DNA from 3 places in the Parafrankia discariae genome. Region 1 is predicted to be linked to each of the others. Evidence: predicted binding sites of a transcription regulator. Region 1 holds the regulator's gene; each other region holds the start of a gene.

Region 1 (4,528 bases):
GTCACCGCGCTCGCCCTGGCCGAGACCGACGGGTTCTCGTTCTTCGACGAGGAGGGCGACGGGCTCGACCTGGCGGACCGTGGCGCGCTGCGCCGCGTCCCGGGCCTCACCACCGAGCTCGAGGACGTCACCGAGGTCGAGTACCGCCAGCTCCGCCTGGAACAGGTCGTTCTGATCGGGGTGTGGACGTCGGGCTCGCAGGTCGAGGCCGAGGCGTCCATGGCGGAGCTGGCCGCGCTCGCGACCACCGCCGGGTCGGTGGTGCTCGACGCGCTCGTGCAGCGCCGGGACCGGCCCGACGCGGCGACCTTCGTCGGCTCCGGCAAGGCCAAGGAGCTGGCCGAGATCGTGCTGGCGACCGGCGCGGACACGGTGATCTGCGACGGCGAGCTGACCCCCGGCCAGCTGCGCCAGCTCGAGGAGGTCGTCAAGGTCAAGGTGATCGACCGGACGGCGCTGATCCTCGACATCTTCGCCCAGCACGCGACCTCGCGCGAGGGCAAGGCGCAGGTCGAGCTCGCCCAGCTGCAGTACATGCTGCCGCGGCTGCGTGGCTGGGGTGAGTCGATGTCCCGGCAGGCCGCCAGCGGCGGCCGGGCACCGATCGGTACCCGCGGCCCCGGTGAGACGAAGATCGAGACCGACCGTCGGCGGCTGCGCGCGCGCATCACCAGGCTGCGCCGTGAGCTCACCGGGATGGCCACCGTCCGGGCGACGAAGCGGTCGTCGCGCCGCCGCGGCGCCGTTCCCGCCGTCGCGATCGCCGGCTACACCAACGCCGGGAAGTCGTCGCTGCTCAACCGGCTGACCGGGGCGGGTGTCCTGGTCGAGGACGCGCTGTTCGCGACCCTCGACCCGACGGTGCGCCGGGCCACGCTGCCCGACGGCCGGGTGTTCACCCTGGCCGACACGGTCGGCTTCGTGCGCCACCTGCCGCACCAGATCGTCGAGGCGTTCCGCTCGACGCTCGAGGAGGTGGTGGACGCCGACCTCGTCCTGCACGTCGTCGACGGCTCGGCCCCGGACCCGATGGGGCAGATCTCGGCCGTGCGCGAGGTGCTCGCCGAGATCGACGCGGCCGGGGTCCCCGAGCTCATCGTGGTCAACAAGACGGACGCGGTCGACCCGACCACGCTCGCCGTCCTGCGCCAGGCGGTGCCGGACGCCGTCTTCGTCTCGGCCCGGTCCGGGGCGGGGCTGCAGGAGCTGGTGGACGCGCTCTCGGCGCGGATACCGCACCCGGAGGTCGAGATGTCGCTGCTGGTCCCCTACACCAGGGGCGATCTCGTCTCCCGCATCCACCAGATCGGCGAGGTGCTCCGGGTCGAGCACACCGGCAGGGGCACCGAGGTCGCCGCACGTGTGCCGGTGGGCCTGGCGGCCGAGCTGGAGCCGTTCCGCGCCTGACACCGGCCCTGACAGCCGCCCGGCCCTGCCAGCCAGCCTCGCTGGGCGGCTGGTGGCTGGACCAGCCGGCTGAACACCGCCGCCCGGCCTGAACACCGCACCGGTCAGACGTCCGACGTCTGACCGGTGCCTGTCACGCCCTGCCCGGCCGGCCGCGCGCCGGGATCAGACCCGGCGCATCACCGCCACGATCCGGCCGAGGATGGTCGCGTCCTCGGCCGGGATGTCCGAGAAGGTGGGGTTCTCCGGCGCCAGCCACACCCGGCCGTCCCGCTGCCGGAACCGCTTGACCGTGGCCTCTCCGTCGATCATCGCCGCGACGATCTCGCCGTTGTCGGCCACCGGCTGCTGCCGGACGACGACGAAGTCACCGTCACAGATGGCGGCGTTGATCATCGACTGGCCGACCACCCTGAGCAGGAACAGGGTGCCCTCGCCGACGATCTCCTTCGGCAGCGGGTAGATGTCCTCGATCGCCTGCTCGGCGAGGATCGGCCCGCCGGCCGCGATCCGCCCCACCAGCGGGACGTAGGTCGGCGTGCCGGCCTCCAGCGCCGTGGCCCCGGCGGGTGCCGCCGCGGCACCCGCGCGGGAGCGCCCGCCGGTCTTCGCCCCGCCGATCGGAAGCACCTCCATCGCCCGCGGCCGGTTCGGGTCGCGCCGGAGGAACCCCTTCTCCTGCAGCACCTTGAGCTGGTGCGCCACGCTGCTGGTGCTGGTCAGGCCGACGGCCTCGCCGATCTCCCGGACGCTCGGCGGGTATCCGCGCCGCTCCACCGCGGACCGGATGACCTCGAGTACCTTCTTCTGCCGTTGCGTCAGGCCCGAGGCGTCCGCGGGGCTGTCGGGGAAGTCCCGCACGTTGCCACGGGTGTCACCTCGGCGGGTACCCCGTTCCTGGCTGGTCATCGCCTACCGCTCTCCTGTCGATGCTTCCGCCTGGTGGATGATGCCACCGGCGGCTGCCGCGGACCGGGTGGTCGACGGCCCGGCTCCGCCAACACCCACCCGGTCGTTCCAATGCTTTGTCCGATTAGTAACTTTTTATCGGTTCGGCTGATCGGTTTGGTGGGGTCCTTCGTGCTCGGTCCATCTCGCGGTCCATCTCGCGGTCGATCTCGCACGATCGTCCACAACTGATCGTCCTTGACGGTAGTCGGCCGATCGCCGAATCTCAAACGTCTGTTCGAGCGTGTCGGGGGAAGTGTGCGTGGCGGCCGTGCAAGAATCGCTCAGGCGTTCGATCGAACAAGTGTTCGTGCCTGGGAGGTTGGCATGACCGACGGTGGCGGTGCGGCCGGTGGGAATGCGTCGGTTCGACGGGGTCACCCGGTGTCCCGCGGCTGCGCGGCGCGGCAGGGTCCGCGGGTGGCGACGGGTGCGCGGGGCGTGCGCGGAGCGCGCGGTGTGCGCGGGGCCGCGGTGGGCGGAGTCGCCGTTCGTGGTCGCGGGGTGCGGGGGGTGGCGGTGCGCGGTGTGGGTCGCGTGCCGGTAGGGCACCCGGTCCGCTCTCGTGGCGCCCGGTGTGGTCTGCCGGTGGCGGCTCCCGTCGCCACGGCCCCGCCTGGCGAGTCCGGGCGGCGCGGTGAGTCGAGGTCCGAGGGGGCCGGAGGACGCGGGGCCAGCGTCATAGAGATGCCCGGGATGTGGTGGCGTGTGGCCGCCGTCGGGTTGGCCCCGGCCGAGCCGGCCCCCGGCCCGCGACCTCGCCCACAACCTCGTCCGCCTCGTCCGCGGCCCCGTCCGCGACCCGGGTCGCGGGCCGGCCGGCGGGGGAGGCCGGGCGCCCGGCCGCCGCTGCGGCTGACCAGGCGCGGCCGGATCGTCGTGGTGGCGCTGGCGAGCACCCTGCTCGGCCTGGTCTTCTCTCTGGCGCTGGTGACCACGTCACAGGCGTTCACCGGCGTCCCGGTGAGCTACCGGACGCACGTCGTCCGGTCCGGGGAGACGCTCTGGGAGATCGCCCACGACGTCGCCCCCGAGGCGGACGCCCGCGACACCGTCCGCGGGCTCATGACCCTGAACGGCCTCGACACGGTGACGCTCATGCCCGGTCAGGAGCTCCGGCTGCCCTGACCCGGCTCCCCTGCCGCGGCCCCTGGGCCCCGAGGGCTCGACAGCGCGGCGGTTCGGCGTGCCCGGTGCGCTCGGCGTGCCAGATGTCGCGGATGGCCCCTGCCGGGGGCACGTCCGGCTGTCGCCGCCGAGGGTGTGTCGGGCCGGTGTCACGGCCTGTCGTGGCGTCGGCGCGGGCTGGCGAAAACACACCCGAGGACCACACGCGCCGGAGGGGCCGGTGTCGGATCTGTCGGTGGTGTGCGCTACGGTGGACACAACATCTTGTAGTTGCAGCACCGCAAGTCATCCACAGGTTGTTGCACAGGTAATCCACAGAGCCTTGACCGTCTGTCCACAGGGCCGTCGGTCGAAGTGACGGAACCCAGTCGGACGCACCCCGCGGGCGGCAGGGCCAGCCTGCCCGGGGTTGAGGGGAGCGGACCATGCGGTGCCCTTTCTGCCGGCATCCCGACAGCCGTGTCGTCGACAGCAGGGAGGCCGAGGAAGGCGCCGCGATCCGGCGCCGGCGGTCGTGTCCGGCCTGTGGCCGTCGGTTCACGACCATGGAGGAGGCCTCCTTGCGGGTCCGTAAGCGCAGCGGGGCCACCGAGCCCTTCAGCCGCGCGAAGGTGATCGTGGGAGTGCGCAAGGCGTGCCAGGGCCGCCCCGTCCGGTCGGACGATCTGGCGCTGCTGGCGGAGCGGGTCGAGGAGACGGTGCGCTCCTCGGGTTCCGCGGAGGTGGCCGCCGAGGATGTCGGCCGAGCGATCCTCGGCCCCCTCCGGGAGCTGGACGAGGTGGCCTATCTCCGCTTCGCCTCCGTCTATCTGGCGTTCGAGTCGCTCGGCGACTTCGAGGCGGCGATCGCGGCCCTGCGCGCCGAGTCGGCTGGCAGCGGCGAGCCGCCCGCCGCCGGGAAGCCGACCGCGGTGTCGGCGGCCACCCGGGCCTCAGCCGTCGTCGTTCCGGTGACCACGGGCCCACGGGCGGCGGCCGGCCCCTGACGGCCGGCCCGAGGTCCCGGAACCGGGATCCGGGCGTCCCACCAGTCATCCAGCCCGAT
Region 2 (4,528 bases), on a different contig from region 1:
CTGAGCGGCCGCGTGTCATCTTCGCGCGACCGGAACTCGGGCGCAAAACGAGGTAGGAGCACATCCATGGCCAAGGCGGCCGTGCGCAAGCCCAAGAAGAAGGTTTGCGTCTTCTGCAAGGACAAGGTCCACTACATCGATTACAAGGACACTTCCCTGCTCCGGAAGTTCATCTCGGACCGGGGGAAGATCCGTGCCCGTCGGGTGACCGGCAACTGCAGCCAGCACCAGCGTGACGTCGCGACCGCGGTGAAGAACAGCCGCGAGATGGCGCTGCTGCCGTACACCTCGACGGCCCGCTGAGGAGGATGACGATGAAGCTCGTCCTCACCCAGGAGGTCCCGGGGCTCGGCAGCCCGGGGGACATCGTCGATGTGGCCGACGGCTACGGCCGGAACTACCTGGTGCCGCGCCGGTACGCGATTCTCGCGACCCGTGGCGCCGAGCGTCAGGTCGCCCAGATCAAGCGGGCGCGGGACGCCCGGGCGGTCCGCGACCTCGACCACGCCAAGGAGATCGCCGGCCAGCTCTCCGGCCTGTCCGTCCGGCTGGTCAGCCGCGCGGGCAAGGAGGGCCGGCTGTTCGGCTCGGTCACGGCCGCCGACGTGGTGTCCGCGGTGACCGACGCCGGCGGCCCCGCGCTGGACCGGCGCCGGGTCGAGCTGAGCACCCCGATCAAGTCGCTCGGTTCGCACACCGTCGCGGTGCACCTGCACCCCGAGGTCAGCGCGAAGCTGACCGTCCAGGTCACCTCGGCCTGATCACGGCGCAGGCCAGGGCGCGCCGCTCACGGCGCCGCCCTGGCCTGCTCTCGTCTTCCCCCACTCACCTCGCCGAGGCGGTTCACGGTGACCTGACCGGGTGGCGCGACCACATTCGGATCACTTCTGTGTCCGCGTGTGAGCGGGCGGTGACGCTTCGATTCGGGCAGAATGCTCGTGGGCCTGTCGCCGGGAGATCCCTCCCCTGGGCGGTATAGCTCGAAATGATTAGTCACACCACGATCTCGGGGTAACTCGAAAGTTTCTTTTTGTCCACAGGTGTGTCGTCCCTGTAGTCCTACTGGCGCTGCGGTTCTGGGCGGTTATGACGCCGTCATCCACAACGTCGCTGCCGCCTGTCCCGAGGCGTTCCCCAGAAACTCGCTCGTTACCAACAGGTTGTCCACAGGAGGATGTGGATAACTTTTTGGCGCTGCCCCATGTGGGCCTCTACCGTCGAGCCCTCCACACTGGCCAGGTATCCGTGGGAACGGGATAGTCCAGACGGGTGAGGTGGACGTGATCTTCGGGTCGGTGGGCGGGCGGGCGGGCGAGTTGACACCCTCCTCTCCGCGATCGAACATATGTTCGATGATGTCGACAGGTTCGGGCCTGGCAGGCTTCCCCGCGGTGGGCTCGCCTTCGGTGGGATCGGGCCGGGAGCTCGCGCCGCACGGCGCCGCTCCGACCGCCCGGTCGCGGTGCGCCGGCGGGCCGGCCGACATCCGAGAGGGGGAGGCGTGAGCGTCGCCGACATCACGCGCGGGCCCGGATCCGCGGTCGAGTTCGATCGCACCCCGCCCCACGATCTCCCGGCGGAGCAGAGCGTGCTGGGGGGCATGCTGCTCTCGAAGGACGCGATCGCGGACGTCGTCGAGGTCCTCCGGACGAGTGACTTCTACCGGCCGGCGCACGCCACCATCTACACCACGATCGGCGACCTCTACGGCCGTGGGGAGCCGGCCGACGTCATCAGCGTCGCCGCCGAGCTGGGCCGGCAGAACCTGCTGGAGCGGGTCGGCGGGCCGTCCTACATGCACACCCTGATCTCCAGCGTCCCGACCGCGGCGAACGCCGGCTACTACGCGCGCATCGTCGCGGAGAAGGCCGTGCTGCGCCGGCTGGCCGAGGCCGGCACGCGCATCGTGCAGCTCGCCTTCGGCCCGGCGCCCGACGTCACCGACGTCGTCGACCGGGCCCAGGCGGCCGTCTACGAGGTGACCGAGCGGCGCACGAACGACGACTACACCCCACTCGGCGAGCTGCTGAACCCGGCGCTGGAGGAGATCGAGGCGATCCAGGCCCACGACGGCGCCCTGACCGGGGTGCCGACGGGGTTCACCGACCTCGACGAGCTCACCAACGGCCTGCACGGCGGCCAGCTGTGGATCGTCGCGGCCCGGCCCGCGGTCGGCAAGTCGACCCTGGGCCTGGATTTCGCCCGCGCCGCGTCGATCAAGAACGGGATGACCTCGGTCGTCTTCTCACTGGAGATGAGCCGCATGGAGATCACCATGCGGCTGCTCTCCGCCGAGGCCCGGGTGTCGCTGCAGAACATCCGCACCGGCCGGCTGACCGACGACGACTGGGGCCGGCTGGCCCGGCGGATGGGCGAGGTCGCCGAGGCGCCGCTGTACATCGACGACAGCCCGCACCTGACCATGATGGAGATCCGGGCGAAGGCGCGGCGGCTCAAGCAGCGCAACGACCTGCGGCTGGTCATCCTCGACTACCTGCAGCTGATGTCCTCGCCGAAGAAGGTCGAGAGCCGTCAGCAGGAGGTCAGCGAGATCTCCCGGTCGCTGAAGCTGCTCGCGAAGGAGCTGGAGGTCCCCGTCGTGGCGATCTCGCAGCTCAACCGGGCCTCCGAGCAGCGGGCCGACAAACGCCCACAGGTTTCCGACCTGCGCGAGTCCGGCAGCCTCGAGCAGGACGCCGACGCGGTCATCCTGCTCTACCGGGAGGACACGGTGGAGAAGGAGTCGGCACGGGCCGGCGAGGCCGACCTGATCATCGCCAAGCACCGAAACGGCCCCACCGGTACCGTCACCGTGGCCTTCCAGGGCCACTACTCCCGGTTCGTCGACATGGCCAACTGACCTCGCCGGGTGATGCGTCCGCGGTGGCTGAGACGCGACGAATTCCGGAGATGGCATCCGTTCGGGTGGCTGACGGTGGCGGAAAACGGGCCCGCGCGTCCACGCGGCTGAAGAGCCGGCTCCGCGGTGACAGACTGGGCGACATGAGCGTTTCCGGTGTTCCCCCGCGCGACTCCGGGGTCGTCGAGGTCGCGCGGTTCGACGTGTTGCCAGGGCGCGAGGAGGAGTTCGCCGTGGCGTACCGGGCGGTCCGGCATGAGCTGGTCAACACGCCCGGGTGCCGCTCCGCCCGGATGACCAGGGGGGTCGAGTCCCCGTCCAGCTTCGTGCTCCTGGTCGACTGGGACAGCCTGGAAGCGCACACCGAGACCTTCCGCGGCTCGGAGCGGTTCACCCGGTGGCGGGCGGCGCTCTCCCCGTTCTTCGCGGCGGCGCCGTCGGTGGAGCACGTCGTGGCGATCATGGATCCAGTCGTGCCGGCAGCGGCGTCGGCGGACCGACCGGCCAGTTCCTGAGCCCGCCGGCCGTCGCGCGCCTCCGCCGCCATGCTGACCTTCATCGGGTACCTCTTTCTGGCGCCCCTCTCGGCCGCGTTCTTCGGTTTTCTGGTGTGGTTGCTGCCCGCGATCGCGATGCGCGACGTGATCGGCCGCATGCGGATCAAGCCGTTCACGTTCTTCGTGACCGGCTACGTCTTCATCGGCCTGATGAGCTTCTACCTGCTGGTCTTCTATGAGGATCATGAGGTGGCGCCGTTCCTCGGAACGGTCGCGTCGCTGGGCCTGGTGTGGGCGGTCCGGCGGTGGTGGCGCTCGCGGCGCGGCTCCCGCACGGTCGCCGGGTTCAACCGGCTGACCGGCCCCCGGCAGCGTCCGGGAACGCCCACGGACGGACCCGGTGTCCCCCACCCGGGCCAGTACGGAGCCCACCCGGGCCAGTGGGGCGTCCAGCCGGGTCAGTACGGCGGTCAGGCTGGACCGTGGAGCGGCCAGCCTGGTCCATACGGCGCCCAACCGGGGCAACCCGGCCACCCGGGGCAGTGGGGCGTCCAGCCTGGTCAGTACGGGGTCCGGCCCGGTGCGTATCCCGGGCCGTACGGCGGGCCCGGGTATCCGGGCATGCCCGGCCAGGCCACTCCGTCGGGAGAGCAGACCCCGCCCGGTCAGGGGAGCCGTCCCGGCCATCCGGGGGCCGCGGCCGGGGATGGTCCATCCGGGCCGGCCGGCCGCCCGCCCGCGGGTGGTCCCGTTCGGCCGGGAGATCCCGGCTGGACCCCCGGCCTGGAGGGTGAGCTCCCAGGTGCGACGGGTGCCGGCGAGCCACCCGTCCCCGGCCGGACCGGCCGGATCGCCGGCTATCCGCTCGCGGCGCCGCCGCCGGACCTGTCGTCCGGCCCGCCCGGGTATCCGCCGCCGGAACGCCCGGCACCCGGTGGACCGGCGGGGACCACACCGGAGGCATCGGGCGGACCCGCGCCGAGTGGTCCGGTGCCAGGTGGTCCGGTGCCGGACGGTCCGATGCCGGGCGGGGGTGGTCCGGTGTCCGGTGGACCGGGCGTGGGGTCGTCGGCCTGGAGCGACGAGCCGGACATCGACCCGACCTGGCTGGAGTTCCTCGCCAGCGAGCCCGGCGGCCTGGGTGGCCCAGGTACTCAGGGCGGCCCAGGTG
Region 3 (4,528 bases), on a different contig from region 1:
CCCTCCGGTCGGTTCCACGTACTGCCCGCCGGCAGTGCTCGGGGAAGCCCGGCCAGGAGGGCGTCACGCCTCGGTCGATAGGCGGCGCAGACTTTGGCGATATGCGTGTCCAGGTCACTGTCAGTCAGATATCGGGCGGCAGCCGCCTGGTCGATCGTCGAGGTGTGCAGGTCCGCGGCCTGCTTGGCGATTACGCAAGCGCGGCGTAGTGCTTCCGGCGCCCGCAGCCATCCGAGACGCATCCCCGGGGCCATCGTTTTCGAGAAGCTCCCCAGCAGGATCGTGCGGTCCGCCGCGTCCTCGATCGACGCGATCCATGGCACGGGGGCGCCCTCGAACCGCAGCTCACCGTACGGGTCGTCCTCGACGATCCAGAAGCCGCTCTCGGCCGAGATCCGTGCGATCGCGGACCGGCGTTCCGCGGGCACCGTCCGGCCGGTTGGATTCTGGAAGTTCGGGACGAGATAGATCAGCTTCGGCCTCTCGCGGGCCGCGACCTCCGCGAGCGCGTCGGGGACGATGCCGTGCTCGTCGGTGGTGACCGGGCAGACCCGTGCACCGGCGTAACCGAACGACTGCAGCACCGCCAGGTAGGTCGGATCCTCCACAATGACGGCGTCGCCAGGTTCGAGGAGCGCGGTGACAAGGAGGGTCAGCGCCTGCTGTGAACCTGTCGTGATCAGAAGGTCGTCGGCGTGAGTGGGCAGGCCCCGCCCGGCCAGCCGTGCGGCGATCGTCTCGCGTAGCAACGGACTGCCCTCCGTCGACGAGTACTGCAACACCCGTCGCGGATCCTCGCTCAGCACCCGGTCGTAGGCGGCCCGGATGCCCTCCCCGTCGAAGAGCTCGGGCGCAGGCAGGCCACCGGCGAAGGAGATCACTTCCGGTCGTTCCGTCAACGCGAGAATCTCACGCACCGGAGAGGTCTGGACGGATCCGACTCGGCTCGCGAGCTCCGGCGGTGCGGTTGTGTTCCTCACGTTCGCTGACTCCCTCGATTCCTCCGTGGCCCGGTTCTCTCCGGCGCAGGTTCCACCCTCATCCTGCCTGACGCCAAGCAGGATGGCCTACGCTGGGCCAGACCGGCCCTTGTTCGAGAGGCACCCGTCAGCCAGGATCTTTTTCTGCCCTGGTTGAGATATCGGTTTCAAGATAGGTGTGTGGCTTGGTGGTGCTGGTTCGCCCGAGAGGGCTGAACCACATGAAGGTCCCTTCATGCGGTTGTGTGATTCTCCAGTGGCCGAGGTGTTTCATCCGATGGTGTCGAGGGCACAGGGGGCCGAGGTTTTTGGTCAGGGTTGGCCCGCCCTGGGAGAAGGGAACGGTGTGGTCGGTCTCCGTGCGTCGTGATGGTCGGGTGCAGCCGGTGAATACACAGGTTTGGTTGCGGGCACGGACGTGGCGGATCTGCGCGGGGCTGGGCAGACGCCGGTCGGCGACCTCGATCAGGTGTCCCTGCGGGTCGGTAAGGATTCGCCGCCAGGTTGAGCCGGGCCGATCGGCGATCTCCCTGGCGATGCGTGCGGGGATCGGGCCGTGCCCCGGAATCTCGCCGGGGTCGTTGGACAGGCCCATCAGGGTTGTGACGGGTACGACTACTTGAATATCGCACGGCGTCGGCGTGGCGTGGCTGACGCGGCCGGTGAGCAGGTCGACCAGTACGTCGGCGCGAATCTGGTCGTCGGTTCGGTCGTCACCCTCGGGTCGGTTGTCGCCGAGAGAGCGGGCAGTCTGGTTGATCCGCTGGTAGCAGGCCTCGGCGTCTTCCGCGGGAAGGACGGCTGCGAGCGTGCTGGTTCCGTCGTCGTCAGGGCTGATCCGTACCCGTCGGTCTTTCCTGCGAGTCTGCGCTCGGTCTGCCGACCCTTCGGGGTCGATTCTGGTGACGGTGCGTTTGCAGACGTCGGCGAAGGCACGCCGATTCGTTCTCGCTCCGCCGGCGAGCACCTGTGTCTCGACCGTGGCTGCGGTGCGGTCGTCGAGTGGGTGTACCGCCTTCTCCAGGGACCGTAGCCGTTGGAGATCGAGGACTCCTGCCCGGAGGGCGTGGACCGCGTTGGGGAGGCGCCGGGTGACGGTGCGGGCGAACGCCAGTTGGGCAGACGCTGACTGAGGTGAGATCGCCATCGCGGCGGCTATTTCCTCGGGCGCGAACGCGTCGGCACCGGGTGGGTGTTCGGTGTCGGGTGAGAGCCGGAGGGCGGCGAACTGGGCCAGCAGGGTCAGTAGGTCCGCGTGGCCGGCGGCGATCGTGTGGACGACCCGGGAGATCTCTCCGAACAGCTCACTTGCCTTCGTGTCGCATGCTTCCCGGGTGAGGCGCGCACCGTGCGTCACCGACGAGGTTTGTCCTGTGTCGGAGGAGTGTGGAGTCGGGCTTCCAACCGGGGTGGGAGTCGCGTTTCCTGGTGCGGGTTGGTTGTCTGGGCTGGTCGAGGTAGTGGCTGTGGTCGTGGTGTCGGGTGTGTGGGCGATGGCGCGTTGCCTGCGTGGTGACGGGTCACGTCTCTTGCCGGGAGGAGAGGTCATGGTGTCACCGCCTGCCTGTTACTCCGTCAAGTTTCGAACGTGTGTTCGATGATAGGGCGGGTGTGGCGGGTCGAGCAAGTGGCTGGCGGAAGAGACCACATCGGTGCACGTAATCCTCCGTATCAATGAGGAGATCCTGGATGGTGGCAATGGTGTTTTCGGTGATTTTCTCCTGGCGTTGACCACGTGGCCGACCGTGCTACTGTCGAGGTGTTTCGTCTGCCGGGCGCCGAAACATCTGCACATTGAGTTGAAAATAGTGAGTGACCTCAGGGTGCCGGGAGGATGACCACTACTGATTCACTGGTGGATGACGGGGTCTCGTGCGCATCGTTCGAGTGCGTGAGTCGCACCACGTCTGAAATATTCTCGTGCCTGTCGAGAAGGTGCCAGCCTTCGTGGCGAGACTGGACCATGGCGCGGGGGCATGGCTGATCGTGGAGGTCGACGGTGTCGTGGCCGGTGATAGTGGATCAGGCAGGGTCGGAGGGTTGAGTCGGGACTCCACTCGGATGTAGAAGGTTTGTCTCGCCAACAGTTCGGTGAATTCGTGTAGCCCGCTACAAAAAACTGTTCCCCGGATTCCAGGGCGCCTCGTCTTCATGGTCGGCCCAACGGAAGGCGAAGTCGATGAAATGAGCGACGGCTGGGCGGCTCGGGGGTGGTCCATGGCGGCGCGGTTTCGCGGTGGCCTCAATGGTAGGTCGGCCGGGATGGTGGGCGCCGAAGTGGCCTCGGAGGCAGCCTGCAGGATTCGGTTCGGGTGTGTCGTCACGGTCCTTTCGCGCCGAGGTTCGTCGGTCGAAGCCGCCCTCCTGTCCGGGGCATCGAAGGCAAGGGCCAATGGCAAGGCCAGATGTTGCTGCCGCGACCCTGGTGGCGGTTTTGTCTGCGAACTGTGTACTGGATCGCCGGATTTCCCTCGGTCACCCTGGCTGTCGCCTCGGTCGAGGTAGGCGGTGTCGGTGTCGGAGCCGTGGTCTTGTCGGTGGCGAGGTGCGAACTCTTGGAGCGCGTCAGGGTTGTCTGGCTTTCGACCAGCTCCAGGCGACTGTGCAGTTGGTCTGCCGTGGCCTACACTGACCCAATGGGTGAGACTGCTATCTCATATGGTGAGATGATTTGGGATCCAGAGACGTACGACATGCAGCGTCGCCGGTTGGTGCCGTTCTTCGATCTGCTCTACGGGGCGGTTGGAGATCTGGTGGCCGAGTTGGGTGTGGCGCATCCGGCGGTGCTGGACCTGGGCGCGGGAACCGGCCTGCTGTCCGCGGCGGTGATCGGGGTTGTACCCGGTGCCAGGCTGCATCTGATGGATGGGTCTGGCCCGATGGTCGACCGTGCGGTGTCCCGGCTCCGGGAGCACGTGGTCGGCGTGACGGTCGCCGACCTCACCGATCCGCTGCCTGAGGGTCCCTTCGACGCGGTTGTCTCGGCACTGGCGATCCACCATCTCGACGACGAGGCCAAGCGGAGCCTGTTCCAAGGCATCCGTTCGGTACTTGCTCCCGGTGGTCTGTTTGTGAATCTGGAACAGATCATTGGACCCGATGAGGGGACTACCGAGAGGTACGAGCGGATGCACGAGCGGTGGGCCCGTGCTGCAGGTTCAGGCGACGAGGAATGGGCGGGGGCGCTCGCGCGCATGGCTCACGACCGGTGCGCTCCACTCGACGACCAGCTCGGGTGGCTGCGGCAGGCGGGCTTCGGCTCCGTCGACTGCGCGGTCAAGGCCTGGCGGTTCGCCGTGTACTCGGGGCGAGCCAGGTAGTCCACTGGCTGTGGCCGTCGGCACCGGCACCGGCGGCCACAGCCAGTGGTGGAGCCGTGGTCGTCGCCGAGCCCGGCGCTGGCCATGGCCGCGGCCCTGGGCGAATCCGGATCGGGTCCCGGGCGTGCTCGTGGTGGATTGGCCGAGGCCAGCTGTGCCGGCGGACCGCGCAGGATCGGACCCGCCCGTCGAACGGGGCCCGACAGGGGCGCTTAATGAGATCCGGCA

What was found. The regulator LexA, encoded in region 1, represses DNA repair genes until DNA is damaged. The targets are predictions, from matches to a motif close to CGAACNNNNGTTCG.
Region 2: a site for LexA is predicted at 1,339-1,352, ahead of dnaB (replicative DNA helicase). Genes of this name have one in related genera too.
Region 3: a site for LexA is predicted at 2,564-2,577, ahead of B056_RS35430 (HNH endonuclease signature motif containing protein). Genes of this name have one in related genera too.

What each region holds. Positions count from the first base shown of each region.
Region 1 covers NZ_KB891241.1:188,852-193,379, forward strand. The annotation lists gene hflX (GTPase HflX) at 1-1,407, shown strand, start outside; gene lexA (transcriptional repressor LexA) at 1,573-2,316, opposite strand; gene B056_RS44745 (LysM peptidoglycan-binding domain-containing protein) at 3,238-3,483, shown strand; gene nrdR (transcriptional regulator NrdR) at 3,909-4,469, shown strand.
Region 2 covers NZ_KB891230.1:252,409-256,936, reverse strand. The annotation lists gene B056_RS0122240 (single-stranded DNA-binding protein) at 1-4, shown strand, start outside; gene rpsR (30S ribosomal protein S18) at 67-303, shown strand; gene rplI (50S ribosomal protein L9) at 315-761, shown strand; gene dnaB (replicative DNA helicase) at 1,502-2,860, shown strand; gene B056_RS0122220 (antibiotic biosynthesis monooxygenase family protein) at 3,004-3,375, shown strand; gene B056_RS39615 (hypothetical protein) at 3,406-4,528, shown strand, end outside.
Region 3 covers NZ_KB891126.1:126,044-130,571, forward strand. The annotation lists gene B056_RS0106585 (aminotransferase-like domain-containing protein) at 1-980, opposite strand, end outside; gene B056_RS35430 (HNH endonuclease signature motif containing protein) at 1,108-2,337, opposite strand; gene B056_RS0106595 (class I SAM-dependent methyltransferase) at 3,692-4,300, shown strand.